DNA from 3 places in the Micromonospora sp. NPDC049679 genome. Region 3 is predicted to be linked to each of the others. Evidence: riboswitches for the same ligand, from Rfam matches in the RefSeq annotation. Region 3 holds a riboswitch; each other region holds the start of a gene.

Region 1 (5,197 bases), on a different contig from region 3:
GGCGGTCTCGACGTCGCACGGCGTGGGCGCCACGGCGGAAAGACTCGCGCCGACGAGCCCCAGCACCGCCACGACCACGCGGGTCCGCGCCGGACCCGGCACGTCGCCCCGGTCCCGCCGCCGCAGATACGCGGCGAGCACGATGCCGGACACCCCCAGCAGCACGGCCAGGCCGACCATGATCACGCTGCTCGGCAGCGCCGCCACGAGAACGAAGCCCGTCCCCAGCGTCGCGGTGATCGCCCCCAGCGTGCCGATGCTCGACAGCCGCCCGACCACCCGACCGGTGCGGCGCAGGTCGCCGAGCTGCAGCTTGACCACGAGCGGGGTGACCGCGGAGAGCAGCGCGGCCGGCACGAAGACGGCGAGCGCGGTGAGCAGCAGGATGCCGCCGGCCGCCCCGCCACGCAGCACCTCACCCGCGTACCGGACCAACGGCAGGGTGAGCGCCGTGGCGATGCCGGCGAGCACGAGCGCCGGGGCGAGCAGGGGCCGCGGATCGCGGCGGTCGGCGAGCCAGCCGCCGAACCAGGCGCCGTAGGCGATGGCGGAGAGCGCGACGCCGATCACCGCGCTGCTGGTCTGCAGCGTGACGCCGACGTACGGGCCGACGAGGCGCAGCGCCACGACCTCCAGCACCAGGACGGCGCCGCTGGCCAGGAAGACCAGCGCCGCAGCCAGCCCGTCGGGGAGCGGCCGGGCATCGACGACGTCCGCTTGTGGAGTTTCCATCGCTGCGATGGTACGCAGCCCGACGCCGGCGATCCGCGTTTACACCATCGACAGATGGACGTGGTTCGTGTGGTCGCCGGCCGGACTACCGCCGCCGCTGTACGAGCGCCATCCCGTGCCCGGCATCCAGATCTGGCGGTACCAGATCACGTAGAGCACCCCGAGCCGGCCGGCGTTCTTGATGTAGAAGGCGGCGAGGTTGTTGCCGTACTGGCGGTCGGAGCCAGCGGCGTCCACTTCCTCGAAGCCGTCCTCTGCCGCCGCGAAGTCGCAGGCCCGGCCCTTGGGGTGCTCACCACCGCCACCCGAGCGGAAACAGGAGACATGGTGGTCGAACCCGGCGGCCTGGGCCTGGCGCAACGCGTGCAGGGTGCGTGGGGTGAGGCAACCGGAGGTGGTCGGATCGTCGATGGTGCAGGACTCGCTCGGCCACGATCCGTCGGGGTTTCTCGGCGCCGGCTTGGCGAGCGGTGAGTTGGCGCTGACGAACCCCCCGGCCGCGGCGCCACCGACGGCGGCCAGTGCCCGCTCCGCGTCCTGCTTCTTCCGCGCGATGATCGTGACCTGTTTCTGCTGCTCCTTGACCTCGTTGTCGATCGCGGCCTTGGCCCGGGTGACCTGCTCGCGCGTCTCCGTGAGCAGGCGCATCTGCTGGTTCTGGCGCTGGGCCATCGTGTCCAGGCCGGCGGCCCGCTCGAGGAACGCGTCCGGCGAGGCGCTGTTGAGCAGCATGGAGACGGCGGAGAGCCGGCCGACCCGGTACGACTTGTCGGCCACCACACCCATCTCGGCGGTGACTGTCACCAGACGCTGCTCCACCTTCTCCAGCTCCAGCCTGAGCTCGAGCTGACGCTTCTTGGAGTTGTCCAGCTTGGCCTTGGCCTCGATGTGCCCCTTGGCCGCCGCTTCGAGCGCGGCGCGCAGACTCTGGCTGCCGCCCTCGTTGGGGGCGGGCTTGGGCGCCGCACCGGCGGTGACGGGCGCCGCGACGAGGAGCGCCACGGCGGTGAACAGCGCCGCGATCGGTGCCAGGGCCCGGCGCCGGGGAGAGCTCGTCTTGCCGACCAAAGCTGTTCCTTCCGTCGGCCGCCTACCGAGTCAGCTGACGGGTTCGGGACGTGGCGCTCCCTACCGCTGGCGCGGATTCACCCCACGGAGATGCTTCCCCGGATCGCCCGTGGACGATTTCGGCGGCGGCCCTCACCGGCGCCTGGGGGCACCGCCTGGCGAAGACCGGCGGTCAGCTTACCCGACCCGCCCGCCCTGTCGAGTCACCGCAGGGCCCCGCAATAGCACATGACGCGGCCGGCGGCCGCAGGACCCGCCGACAACGCCGTGACCCGACCACGCCGGGCGAACCTCACCGGTCGGGAAGCAACGTCTCGCTGACCGTCTGCCAGATCTCCTCGGTCGCCGCCACCAGCAGCCCGGACCGATCGTCCACCGGATCGTAGGGGCCGCCGTCGAAACGGCGGGCCGCGCCGCCCGCCTCCCGCACCAGCAGCGCCCCCGGCGCGTGGTCCCACGGCAGGGTGCGCCAGAAGAGGGCGAAGTGCTGGCGACCGGCGATGATGTCGAGGTATTCGCGCCCCGCGCAGTGCTGACCCGTGAGCACCTCGCCCAGCTCGGCGCTACCCGCCTCCGCTCCGGCCCGCAACCGCGTCGGCAGAAACCGGATCATCGCGGGGCCGCGCAGCACGCTCCGCGCGGGCTGCTCCGCCGCCGCCACGATCCGACGCCCGTCGAGGTACGCCCCCGCCCCGCGCTCGGCGACCGCCAGGCTCTCGGCGATCGGGTCGTAGATCCAGCTCGCCACCGGCGCGCCGGCGCGCAGCAGCGCCACCATCACCACGAACGGGGGGTGGCCGGCGGCGAAGTTCGCGGTGCCGTCGAGCGGATCGACAACCCAGACGTCGCCCGTACCGCGGAGCAGGTCGAGTCGGGTCGGGTCGGCGCCGACCCCCTCCTCCCCGACCACGACGGAGCCGGGGAGCAGCCGTCGCAGCCCGGCGGTGAGAAACTCCTCCGCCCGCCGGTCGGCGACGGTGACCAGGTCGCCGGGGGCCTTCTCACGCACGTCCGTCTCGGCCAGCCGGCGGTACATCGGCAGCACCGCCGTGGCGGCGGCTTCCCGGACCAGTGCGGCGACCTCGTCGATCATGCGGTCAGCCGCGCGGCGGCAGCTTCACCACGCTGACGAAGAACTCGTCGATCTGACGGATCACCGCGATGAACCGCTCGAAGTCGACCGGCTTGGTCACGTAGGCGTTGGCATGGAGCTGGTAGCTGCGCAGGATGTCCTCGTCGGCCTGAGAGGTGGTGAGCACCACGACCGGGATCCTGCCGAGCTTCTCGTCCTTCTTTATCTCGGCGAGCACCTCTCGCCCGTCGCGGCGCGGCAGGTTGAGGTCGAGGAGGATGAGGTCCGGCAGGACCACGTCCGCGTACTTCCCCTCACGGCGCAGGTAGGCCAGCGCCTCCGCGCCGTCGGACACCACGCTCAGCCGGTTGCGGACCTTGTGCTCCTCGAACGCCTCCTGCGTCATCAGCACGTCGCCGGGGTCGTCCTCGACCAGAAGAACCTCGATCGGACTCTGCCCGTCGACCGGTGCTGTCATGCCCGCATCTCCTTCACGCCACCGTCTCCTCAGCCTGGTCGGCCGCGGCGGCGGACGACTCCCGGCCGTTCTCTTCGTTGCGCGGCTCCGGGACCTCGGCGGTCCCTCGCTGCTCGGGCAGCACCGGGAGGGTAAAGCTGATCGCCGTCCCCTCCGTCGCATCCGGATCAATCCAGATCTGCCCGTTGTGGTACTCAACGATCTTCTTGGCGATCGCCAGCCCGATCCCGGTGCCGGGGTAGGCGTCCTTCGCGTGCAACCGCTGGAAAATCACGAAGATCTTGTCGGCGAACTCGGGCTCGATCCCGATGCCGTTGTCCCGGCAGGTGATCTCCCACTCGTCGCCGACGCGACGGGCGGAGACGTGCACCCGCGGCGGCACGTCGGGGCGACGGAACTTCAGCGAGTTGCTGACCAGATTCGCGATCAGGTTGGCGAGCAGTGGCTCCTCGCCGAGCACCACCGGCAGCTCCGACCAGGTCAGCTCGCCGTCGGCGTACTGCCGGGCCGCGTCGGTCTGCCCCTCGATCTCCCGCATCACTGCGTTGAGATCGACCTCGGTGAAGCCGGTCGTGAGGCGGCCGATGCGGGAGAACGCGAGAAGGTCGTTGATCAGTCGCTGCATCCGCTGCGCGCCGTCGACCGCGAACGCGATGTACTGGTCGGCGCGCTCGTCGATCTGCCCCCCGTAGCGGCGCTGCAGCAACTGGCAGAAGCTCGCCACCTTGCGCAGCGGCTCCTGCAGGTCGTGCGACGCGACGTAGGCGAACTGCTCCAGGTCGCGGTTGGACCGGGTCAGCTCCTCCGCCTGCTTCTGCAGCTGGCTGTTGACCCACTCGATCCGGGCGCGCGCTTCGCGCATCTCGGTCAGGTCCGCCGCGATCTTGCGGCGCATCCCGTCGACGTCGCTGGCCAGCCCCGCCAGCTCCGGCGGACCGGCCGTCCCGATGTCCCGTTGGTAGTCGCCGCCCGCGACGTCGCGCACCTGCGCGGCCAGTTGGGTCACCGGCGCGATCACCAGCCGATTGAGCGCGAGGCGGAGGGCGACGCCGGCGAGCACCACCACGACCGCCGCGATGATCAACAACAGGACGAGCATGCTGCTCGTCCGCCGCGCGTTCCGTCCGACCTGATCACGCAACTTCATGATCTCCGACTGCAGGGCTTCCACGGCCGCCCGCACGTCGCCGAACTGTTGCCGCGCCGCCGGCGTCAGCAGACCCTGCGCCGTGGCCGGCCCTGACTCCGACACCGTCCGGATCACCGGCTCGGCCACCGTCCGCCGCCACAGCTGTGCCTGCTCCTCGACCACCCGCAACTTCTGCCGGATGGCCCGGTCATCGTCGAGCAGCCCGTTCATCGACGCGAGGAGCTCCCGCTCACGCCGCAGCCCGTCGTCGTACGGGACCAGGTCGGCCCGGTCGCCGGAGACCGCGTAGCCCCGGACGCCGGTCTCCTGGTCGACGAGCGTGGCCATCAGGGACTCCGCGTGGGCGCGCAGCGGACCACTCTTGTTGAGCAGGTTGTCGAGGTGGGCGCGGTTGTTCGCGCCGACCACGGCGGCGACGGTCGCCAGCAGGGCCAACACCGTGCCGACCACGACGCACAGCGCCGTCACCCGCTGTCGCAACGTGCGGTTTCCTGTCTTGATCACCGGCCACCGCCCCGGCTGACCACCAGCATCGCCACGTCGTCGGCGAGCGGCCCACCGTTGATCTCCTCGGCGCGACCGACCAGCCAGCCCGGCAACTCGGCGAGGGGAACCCCGCGGGTCGCCGGGTCGGCGACCAGCGTCTGCAGCCCCGGCACGTCGAGTCGCTCGTTGCCGCCGCCGATCCGACCCTCGA
Region 2 (5,197 bases), on a different contig from region 3:
TCTGGTACTTCGCCCGCGAAGGCAGCCCGACCCGGGCCAAGATCCTGATGGACAAGATCATCAAATGCGCCGAGGCGGCCGCCATGGCCACGGGCACCCGCATGGAAAACCGGATGATGGCCGGCGTGTGGAACATGCTCGGCAACAAGCGCGGCGCGGAGCTGATGCACGCCAACATGACGCAGGTGGGGGCCCCGAAGTTCTCGGCGGGTGACCAGGCGTTCGGCAGGGCGCTGCAGCGGTCCAACGGGACGAAGGAGACCGGGTTCGCCGACACGATCAGCGAGTTGCGGCCACCGGCGGCGGTGTTCATGGGCGGGGGCTCCACCGACGTCGCCGACATCAGCTGGCAGGTGCCGACGATCTCCATGGGCACCGCGCACCAGCCCGGCGGCACCAAGAACCACTCGTGGCACCACACGGCCACGGCTGCGGCCAACGCCGGTCACGTGGCCATGGTGATGGCCGCGAAGTACCTCGCCGCCACCACCGTCGACCTGCTGACCCAGCCGAAGATGGTCGCGGAGATGAACGAGGAGTTCGACCGCCGCACCGCGAAAATCAGGTGGAAGAGCATGCTCCCCGACAACTACCAACTGCCGCTGTACGAGCCACCGAGGTGGTTCCTGGAGCGGACGCGGCAAACCTGGCCGCCGCGGGGTGTCAAGTGGCCACCACGGCGGATCGTGTCGACCGAGACCGCCCCCGATCTCGGGCCGGAGCTGCCGCCAGAGAACCTGCCCCCGCTGGAATAGCCGCCACCACCAGCACGGTTTCGTCCCGCACCCTGATGGACGGGGTGCGGGACGAATGACGGGGTCGCCGGTCAGGGCTGGTCGCCCACGCGCGGAGTCTGCGGAGTGTTCGACGGACGCAGGACCTGGGTGGCTTCCGGATCCGCCGTGTCGGGCTCGGTCGGCGGCTGTCCCGGCGCGTCCGCCGGCGATTGCGGATCCGCGTACGCCTGCTGGGCGGGCTGGTCGCCCACCTGCCGCGACTGCGCGACGGTCGAGGGACGCAGCACCTGGGTGGCTTCCGGGTCGGCCACGTCGGGCTGGGCCGAGGGTTGCCCCTGCGGGTACGCCGACGACTGCGGCTCCGTCGGCACGTGCTGACTCGGCACCCACGTCTGCTGGTTGGCCCGCTGCTCGTCGGCGTACGCCTTGGCGTGCTCGGCGACCCGCGACGACTCCGCCGCCGCCCGCTCCAGCCACACCTCCCAGCGGGCCTGCATCGGCCGCACCAGCCCGCCGCCGACCCCCACGATCAGGATGCCACCCACGGTGGCCAGCACGGCGATCAACACCGGAGTGGTCACCGTCGTGGCGATACCGACCTGGTTGAGCGCGGCGATCACGCCGAGACCGAGGATGAACACCGAGGCGACGTTCGCCAGCAGCCGCCCGTAGGACAGACCGCCGAGGGCGGTGGCGATGATGTCCTTGACGGCCCTGGCGATCGCCGAGGCCACCACGACGATCAGGATCGCGACGAACGCTCGTGGTAGCCAGGCCACCACGGCTTCGATCAGGTCGCTGACCGGGTTGGGTCCCCAGATGCCGAACGCCAGTTGCAGAGCGAAGAGCAGGATCGCGTAGTACACGAGCTTCGCGACGATGTCCGAGGCGTCGTACTTGCTCCGGGCGAGCACGGCCTTGATGCCGCCACGCTCCACCGCCCGATCGAAGCCGACGCGCTCCAGCAGCTTGTCCACGACCGCGTACAGGGCTCGGGCAAGAAGCCAGCCGACCAGCAGGATCGCGAGGAACGCGATCGCTTTCGGGAGAAAGAGCAGAACGCTGCGCCACATGTCGGTGACAGCTCCACCGATGTCTACTGTGGGCGACGCGAGAACCTCGACCATCGCTGAACCTCCTGGGGCGCACGGTGAACGTGGCATGGCACGCCACCAGTACCCACATCGACGATGACGGACACCTCTGTGGATCCTCAGCGCTCCCGCCGGCATGCGCGGGACTTCAGACCCGTCGTCAATTTGCGGCCGCGTCCCGCTCCGGGCGACCGTTACGGCCTGCGATACTGCGTCCGTGTCCGTCATGCCATCGCGCACAGTGACCGTCTCGATCGCTCGCGCTCCGCAGAGCACCTACGAGTTCATCCGTGAACCGCGCAATCTGCCCCAGTGGGCGCCGGGGTTCGCGCGGGCGGTGCGGCCGTCAGATGGAAAGTGGGTTGTCGAGACGGTCGATGATCCGGTGGAGATCGACTTCGTGGCGCCGAACCCCTTCGGGGTCGCTGATCATCGAGTCACCGCCGCGCCGGGAATCACGGTCGTCAACGCCGTGCGCGTCGTCCCCAACGGCAGCGGCTCCGAGGTCATCTTCACGTTCTTCCAGACGCCGGATATGGCGGATCACGAGTTCGAAGCGGCCGCAGCACTTGTCGAAAACGATCTGCAAACGCTCAAACGTGTGCTCGAAGCGATAGAGCGCGGCAGCCGGTCGCCGACCCCGTAACAGGACCCACCGCTATTGACGGCTGAAATACGGGTAGCAATCGTCTACGCGAAATCAGCCGGCCGCAGCAATGCGCGATCACCGCAATGCCCACTCCGGTTTCGCACCCACCGTCCGTCACGATCGGGCGCCGGTGTGCGGTTCCGGACGCCCCGGGCGGCCCTGCGTCGAACGCGAGTGTGGTACATCGCAGCAGGTCGGGAAGGGCTGGGCAGCCGAGGAGCGGGACCAGTAGTGTCGGCTCGTCCGACCCGGTCGTTGCTCATCACAAGATGACCCCGGATCGGACCCGCTTAGTCGTGCTTGCACGAGCCGGGGACCCATCGCAACTCTGGGGTGAATCCGCGGGCCTTGGCCTGTGGTAGGGCGTTCTTTCCCGCCCGAATCCGTCAGCTAACCCGGTAGGCGGTATCGGAAGGAGACACATAGAAGTGCAGCGCCGAATGTGCCGTGGCACATCCCCCCAATCCCCCCGCCGCAGCGCGCTTTCCCCCGCGGAACGCCTCGTACGCAGCGGGCTCGTGACGCTCGATCACTAGCCACGCCGACGCCCTGACGCGGGTTCACGAAGCCGGACCTTGTTTCCGGCGCCACTGTTCACGACATGCCGCCGCCGCTTGCGGCGACGCATGAGCGCGTCCTTTTCAGCGCGCACCACAGCAGCAGACGCTGTCGCAGTGGAGTAGCCATTTCGTCGCTCGGGTCACGAACGAGACCACGACGCTCATCCGTAACGCTCCGCACGTCTGGCCCGATGGGGATCCGACGACGGGAGCCTGCGGGTTCGTCCAGCGCGCGCACGCGCACCGCGCCGTGGCTCTTTCCCGCTCGACGTCATCGCGTCAACCGTCGGCCTGGCTGACCGTTCACCGTTATTGATTGGGACGCCGACCACGAGTCGGTACAGCAATGGAGCCTTCAGTGGAAATCCGACGTATCCGCACGCTGTTCCGCCACGCCGCACCCCGCCGCGTTCACCCGGCCGCCATGGTTTCCGCCGCCGTTCTCGCGGTAGCCGCGACCAGCGGCAGCCTGCTGACCCTCACCACGGCACCGTCCACGGCGCACACCGCCGCCAACCCCGCCGTCGTGGACATGGCGTTCACCACCGGTAACCACCGGGGGGACGCCGAGAAGAAGGCGGCCGCGCCGAAGCCGCCGTCGGAGAAGATCGGCAAGTACGACTTCGAGTACCAGCCCAACTTCTACTACTGCGGCCCTGCCGCGACCCGCATCGCCCTGACCTCCAACGGCGTCACGCTGAGCCAGGATGAGCTGGCTCAGCAGCTGGGCACCACGGTCAACGGCACCAACTCCGCCGAGGACATCACCCGGGTGATGAACAAGGTGATCGGCAAGGACGCCTACCGGACGCAGTCGATCCCGGGCCCGGGCGCGACCCCGGCCGAGATGGACCGGCTGCAGGCTGACGTCGTCAACGCGCTCAGCGACGGTCGCGCGGTCGTCGCCAACATCGCCGGCGGCGCGACGGACAACGCCGGATTCTGGCGCAGCTTCCCGGGTGGCCACTACGTCACCATCGTCGGCTACAGCGATGAGGGACGGCAGGTGCAGGTCGCCGATCCGTCCGGCGTCGGTCCGGCCACCTACTGGATGAGCACGATCGACATGGCCAGCTGGATGGCCTCGCGCGGCTACTCCGCTTAAGCCCCGAACCGGTGCCAGCCATGGCACCCGGCACCGGCGGTAATACTCGTCAGATCGACGAAGGGCCAGCTCATCGAGCTGGCCCTTCGTGGTCTCCCCGGCACGTCTTGACCAATCTGGTTACGTAGCCTAGCCTTCTAGTTAATGTCATTAACTAGAAGATGTCGGGGGAAGCCATGACCACACACGCCGGATACGGTCCGTCGGCCGGCTATCGGAGCGCGACCGGGGTGGTCGCCACGGCGGCAGCCGGTTACAGCGTGGCCTGGACAGCCGGTCTGGCGGTGTGGTCATCCGATGTGGGCGTGACGGCTTCCGCCGCCGACGTGACCGCCGCGTACGCGGGGCATCGAGGCATGGCGATGACCCAGTCACTGCTGGTGCACGGCGTGGCCGCACTCGCCCTGGCAGTGGTCGCGCTGGCCCTGGCCGACGTCGCTGCCCGCAATCGCGCCCAACGGTGGGGTCGAGTGGCCGCCGCCGGAGGCCTCGGCGCGGCGGCGCTGTCGCTGGCGCAGTTCGCGCTCGGGCAGGCGCTCGCCGCGTGGGCGGTTCCCACCGGCCGCACCGGAGCGGCCGGCCTGCTGTTCGACCTGGTCAACCGGATCGACGGCGTAAAGATGTTCGCGCTCGCGGTGATGGCGGCCGCCGGTGTCGCCGTGGCCCGTCGCACCCGGGTCCTGCCCGGCTGGCTAGGCTACGTCGGCGCGGTGCTCGCGGTGGCGCTGACCGGCGCCGGCGTCGGCTACCTCCTGGTCAGCACGGCGCTGACGCCCGTGGCGTACGTCGCGCTCCCGCTGCTGCTCGTGTGGGTGACCGGGACAGGACTCTCCCTGGCCCGCGCCCGCCGCTGAAGGAGTCCCCCGATGCCCCGTGCCGGTCTGACTCCCCAACGCGTCGTTGCCGAAGCCGCCGCTGTCGCGGACGAGGTCGGGCTCGACCGGTTGACGCTCGCCGCCGTCGCACAAAGGCTCGGCGTGTCGTTGCCCGGGCTGTACAAGCACGTGCGCGGGCTCGACGGGCTGCAGCGCGACCTGGCGCTGCTGGGAGTG
Region 3 (5,197 bases):
CCAGTTCTGCGGGCCGCCGCCGGAATCGAGTCCCGAACCAACTCGGCGAGACGCGCCGACGACGTGAGCCGATCCCGATTCCGTTCCCGGACGATCGCCCCGACGATCCGCTTGGCGAACTTCTCCTCGCCGTACACCCGCAAAACCCGGACCAGCTCCCCCGGCGGGTAGCTGTTGACGATCTCCTCCGCGGTCACGCCCCGGGTCTGGTCCATCCGCATGTCCAGCGGCGCGTCCTGCGCGTACGCGAACCCGCGATCGGGCGCGTCGAGCTGGAGCGAGGAGACACCGAGATCGAAGAGGATCCCGTCGATCAGCGGATAGCCGAGGCGGTCGAGCACCTCGGGCAGCTCGTCGTAGACCGCGTGCACCAGATGGATCCGGTCGGCGTACGGGGCCAACCGCGCCCGTGCGTGCGCCAACGCCTCCGTGTCCCGGTCGAGTCCGATCAGGACGGTCCGCGGGTTCGCGGCGAGCACCGCCTCGGCATGCCCGGCGAGGCCCAGCGTGGCATCGACATGTACGGTCTGGCGGTCACCACCGCGGTCCAGCGCGGGGGCGAGCAGCTCGAGACACCGCTCGAGCAGCACCGGTACGTGCGTACCGCGAAGCTCCCCCATATTGACCCCCAGTGACCCGCCGTCGAAATACCTGCGCCTGTTGCTCTTCGTGCCGCCCGTCGTACGGCCAGATCCCCATCCGCTCTAACTCCACCGGCCGACACGTCGGCCGGCACTGGAACGCACGCCTGGCACCGGGGAAGAGGCGCCAGGAGCGGGAGCGGCTGGAGATCTCGCAGTACGTCGGGGCGACCGGCGCCGAAGTGGCTCTTCGCGAAACCACCCTCTCGTCCGTCCGCGATCTCGCGGCCGGGAGAAACCTCGGCATTCCCACGCCCTCACAGTCCGCCGGGCAGCACCCCCTCCTCGATGTCGGCGAAGTCGTCTTCGCTCTCCGCGAGGTAGGACTCCCAGGACTGCTTGTCCCAGATCTCCACCCGGCTGCTCGCGCCGATGACCACGAGTTCCCTCGTCAGTCCCGCGTATTCCCGCAGGTGTCCCGGAATGGTCACCCGGCCCTGCTTGTCGGGGACCTCGTCGTGGGCACTGGCGAAAAACACCCGGCTGTAGGCCCGAGCCGCCTTGTGCGTCATCGGCTGCTCGCGCAACTGATCAGCGATGCGCTGGAATTCGGGCGTCGGAAAGACGTAGAGACAGCGTTCCTGTCCTTTAGTGATCACGACCCCTCCCGCCAGCTCGTCTCGGAACTTCGCCGGAAGGATCAACCGGCCCTTGTCGTCGAGACGCGGAGTGTGGGTGCCCAGAAACACCGACCCACCCCCTCGCCCTCGAGCGGTGTTCGCGACGCCGCTGATCCCCCTGGGCCGGCAGGCCCTCCCGGCCCCGCCATTGCGCCCCACTGTACTCCACTTCCCTCCACCTGCAACCGCATTCGCGCCCAATCCGGGTGCAGCTGAGTTGCAAAACCGCACGTCAAATGGGGTGGTGCGGAGTGGAGTGCCAAAGGCGGTTCCGGGCCCGTCCGCTTTCCGACATAGGCCCGCCAAGTGGCGAGCGCCACGGTTTAGCGCGGGAGGAACGGGAATGGACCGCCACCGGCAGGGTCCCGGGGAGGAAAGTGGAGGGAAACTCACGGCCGGTAACGGCGTTCGGCTAACGCGGCTGGGCCGCAACGCGGGGTGGGTAATGCCGCTTAGAGATCAAGGCCGGGAACGGCGGCGGGGTGCGACACCAATGGCATCGCACCCCGACTTCCGCCCAATTCGATCAGTTGACGATTCGGCGCACCACATAACTGCTGGTCCAGATCTTGTGCTTCCCGATCTTCTGGCCCGCCCGCGGTGCGTCGTACATGTAGCCGCCGCCCGCGTAGACCCCGACGTGGTAGCCGTACGAACCGCTGCGGATCACGATCAGGTCCCCGGGCTTGGCCTGCGACTTACCCACCGCGCGCCCGTACCGCTGCTGGGTGTTGGCGTTGTGCGGAAGCTTCTTCCCGCCCGCCTTGCGGTAGACGTACCGGGTGAAGCCCGAGCAGTCGAAGGAGTGCGGGCCACTCGCGCCGTACCGGTAGGGCTTGCCGGTGAGCTTGCGGGCCTCGTGCACCACCTGACCGCCATTGCTCGCCACCGAGATGCGCAGTTGGCCCGACGTCCCACCCTGGTACACCGGCTTGTGGCCGTTGAAGACGAACCTGAACGTGCTCACGTCGGTGAGCCGGGGTGTGTAGCGGACCTGGCCGGCCGAGACCGAAACCGTCTGTCCGTTCACCCACCGGGAGCCGTTCCACACCTGCAGCGTCGCGGTGCCGCCGCGGACCGGCTGACCCGTACGCGGATCGGTGATCCGCGCGGTCAGGGCGACGGTGCCGCCCCAGCCGACCGTGCGGGCGTTCGCGGTCAACTGCAGTCGCGGCGCGAGTGGGGCCGGCACGACGGGCGCCTGCGCGGCAGGTGCCCGCACGACGGGGCGCTCGGCCGCGACCGCCGGGGCGGCGACCAACTGACCGGCGCAGAGGCAGACGCCGAGCGCGAGCGAGAGCCGGCCGGCGCGGGTGGAGAACCGTCGAGGCCGGGTCGAAGTGTGCTGCTGCACGGATGAGGTCCCTCCGGCACGCCTGCGAGGTGAGCTGTCGGGTTCGGACGCGAAGGTTCGCCCGGCCGCGGTGCGGCTTCACCCCGAGGCTCCGCGTCGACCGCCGGCTGCGGTCGTCGGGGCCGATGTTGGTTCCCCCGTCCCTGCCCTCGATGCCTTTCGCGATCGTCACAGCGTCGTGACCGCCGGTGCGGGCAGGGCTCGGCGTGCACCATCGGTCACAGCCGGTGGGCGGTTGCCGACCGGCCTACCGTTTCTATCCCACATCGGTCATATACGCAGCGTGACGGCGTTTGTTCCGGTCACGTTGACCCGGCCAATACCGTCCCCTATCGGACCGGTTGTCCGGTAACCCACCACGCATCGTGTCGCCGCGCCCACCACCGCGTGATTACAGCCGGTGATTCATGGCACAGAATTTCCTGTCCCTTCCGGCGGGACCCGCGCGTCACTCTCCCCCGCCCGGTCCACTCCGGCCAGCCGCGCGGCGCCCCACCCCCACCGATCGGCCGGCGCCGCCCGCCGCCCGGCCGGCGGCCGCAACACCGCGATCACGCGCGGCGTCACCCGCGTGACCGGCGGCGGACGCGTTATCGAGGGGATCGCCGACGGCGTGGCGGGGCAGTCGACGGTGGCGCGTCGGTCTCGCCGGATCGCCGCGCGGCGCCAGTCCGGTAACCTCGCTCGCGTGACGGACGCGAAGATGCCCCTTCGGGCGAAGGTGGCCAGTTCGGTGTCGCGCACGGCGGCCGCGCTGTCGCGGGCGGCCGGACGCGGCGACGGTTCGGTGATCGGTGGCTGGATCGGACTGAAGATCGACCCCGAACTCCTCGCCCACCTGGCGGCCGGCCGCTCCATCGGCCTGGTCTCCGGCACCAACGGGAAGACCACGACGACGCGGTTGACCACCGCGGCCGTCGGCGTGCTCGGCCCCGTGGCGACCAACTCCTTCGGCGCGAACATGCCCACCGGCCACACCTCGGCGCTGGCCAAGGCCGGCGCCACCCCCTACGCGGTGCTCGAGGTCGACGAGCACTACCTGCCACAGGTGCTGGAGGCGACCGAGCCGCGCGTGGTGGCCCTGCTCAACCTCTCCCGCGACCAGCTCGACCGGGCCAAAGAGGTCGCCATGATGGCGCAGCTCTGGCGCGCCGCCCTGGCCAAGCACCCGGACGTGCACGTGGTCGCCAACGCCGACGACCCGATGGTGGTCTGGGCGAGCGTCGACCACACCGCCGTCACCTGGTTCAGCGCCGGCCAGCGCTGGCACGACGACTCCTGGGTCTGCCCGGAGTGCGGCGCCCCGATCGAACGCGCCGACGAGCAGTGGTGGTGCACCGGCTGCCCGCTGCGGCGACCCGAGGCGCAGTGGGTGGTCGAGGACGACGGCGTCGTCGACCCCACCGGCGCCTGGCACAAGGTCGTCCTGCAGCTGCCGGGACGGGTCAACCTCGGCAACGCGGCCACCGCCCTCGCCGTCGCCGCACAGTTCGGGGTCCGCCCCACCGACGCGGTGTCCCGACTCGGCGGGGTCGCCTCGGTCGCCGGTCGCTACGCTCAGGTCGTACGCGAGGGGCGCAACATCCGGCTGCTCCTCGCGAAGAACCCCGCCAGTTGGCTGGAGGCGTTCGACATGGCCGACGAGGCGCCCACCCTGCTCTCCATCAACGCCCGCGACCCCGACGGGATGGACACCTCCTGGCTCTTCGATGTGGACTTCTCCCCGCTGCGCGGGCGGCAGGTGCTGATCACCGGCGACCGCGCCTACGACCTGGCGGTGCGGCTCGAGGTCAACGACGTGCCGTTCGAGCATGTACGGACCTTCGCCGCGGCCGTCGCGGCGGTGCCCGTCGGCCGACTTGAGGTGATCGCCAACTACACGGCGTTCCAGGACATCCGAGCGGAGTTGGACCGTGTCAACTGACCCCTTCACGACCTCGCCGTACGGCGAGCCGGTTCCCGCGGGCTCGCCGAGTGTCCTGCGCATCGTCTGGGTCTACCCGGACCTGCTCTCCACCTACGGCGACCGCGGCAACATGCTCATCCTCGGCCGCCGCGCGCAGCAGCGCGGGATGCCGGTCGAGCTGATCGAGGTCCGCTCCGACCAGCCGCTCCCCACCACCGCCGACATCTACCTCATCGGTGGCGGCGAGGACGGCCCGCAGGCGCTCGCCGCGCAGCGGCTGATCACCGACGGCGGTCTGCACCGGGCCGCCGCGCAGGGCTCCGTGGTCTTCGCGGTCTGCGCCGGCTACCAACTGCTGGGCAGCTCCTTCTTCGCCAAGGGCGCCAAGTGCGCCGGGCTCGAACTGCTCGACCTGCATTCCGACCGCGGACCGTCGCGGGCCGTCGGTGAGCTCGCCGGCGAGGTGGACCCCCGGCTCGGCCTGCCGCCGCTGACCGGCTTCGAAAACCACGGCGGCCGCACCCACCTCGGCCCCGGCGTCGCGCCGCTCGCCCGGGTCACCGTGGGCATCGGCAACGACGAGTCCAGCGAGGGGGCCTGGCGGGGAAAACTGCTCGGCACCTACTCACACGGCCCCGCGCTGGCCCGCAACCCGGCGTTGGCCGACCTGCTGCTG

What was found. A riboswitch is a leader RNA that binds a small molecule or an ion and turns the genes downstream of it on or off. The one in region 3 is predicted to bind cyclic di-AMP.
Region 1: another riboswitch for cyclic di-AMP. It lies ahead of AB0J06_RS13605 (hypothetical protein); the one in region 3 lies ahead of AB0J06_RS12770 (NlpC/P60 family protein).
Region 2: another riboswitch for cyclic di-AMP. It lies ahead of AB0J06_RS10130 (C39 family peptidase); the one in region 3 lies ahead of AB0J06_RS12770 (NlpC/P60 family protein).

The regions. Positions count from the first base shown of each region.
Region 1 is NZ_JBFANZ010000017.1:52,056-57,252, reverse strand. It holds gene AB0J06_RS13610 (fused MFS/spermidine synthase) at 1-732, opposite strand, end outside; gene AB0J06_RS13605 (hypothetical protein) at 772-1,734, opposite strand; cyclic di-AMP (ydaO/yuaA leader) riboswitch at 1,804-1,935, opposite strand; gene AB0J06_RS13600 (inositol monophosphatase family protein) at 2,093-2,893, opposite strand; gene AB0J06_RS13595 (response regulator) at 2,898-3,350, opposite strand; gene AB0J06_RS13590 (ATP-binding protein) at 3,364-5,004, opposite strand; gene AB0J06_RS13585 (SpoIIE family protein phosphatase) at 5,001-5,197, opposite strand, start outside.
Region 2 is NZ_JBFANZ010000011.1:115,512-120,708, reverse strand. It holds gene AB0J06_RS10145 (amidohydrolase) at 1-755, shown strand, start outside; partial or broken gene AB0J06_RS10140 (hypothetical protein) at 1,208-1,864, opposite strand; gene AB0J06_RS10135 (SRPBCC family protein) at 2,073-2,477, shown strand; cyclic di-AMP (ydaO/yuaA leader) riboswitch at 2,758-2,900, shown strand; gene AB0J06_RS10130 (C39 family peptidase) at 3,399-4,145, shown strand; gene AB0J06_RS10125 (hypothetical protein) at 4,451-4,999, shown strand; gene AB0J06_RS10120 (TetR-like C-terminal domain-containing protein) at 5,012-5,197, shown strand, end outside.
Region 3 is NZ_JBFANZ010000015.1:126,725-131,921, reverse strand. It holds gene rsmH (16S rRNA (cytosine(1402)-N(4))-methyltransferase RsmH) at 1-620, opposite strand, end outside; gene mraZ (division/cell wall cluster transcriptional repressor MraZ) at 899-1,330, opposite strand; gene AB0J06_RS12770 (NlpC/P60 family protein) at 1,788-2,615, opposite strand; cyclic di-AMP (ydaO/yuaA leader) riboswitch at 2,620-2,789, opposite strand; gene AB0J06_RS12765 (MurT ligase domain-containing protein) at 3,319-4,539, shown strand; gene AB0J06_RS12760 (glutamine amidotransferase) at 4,595-5,197, shown strand, end outside.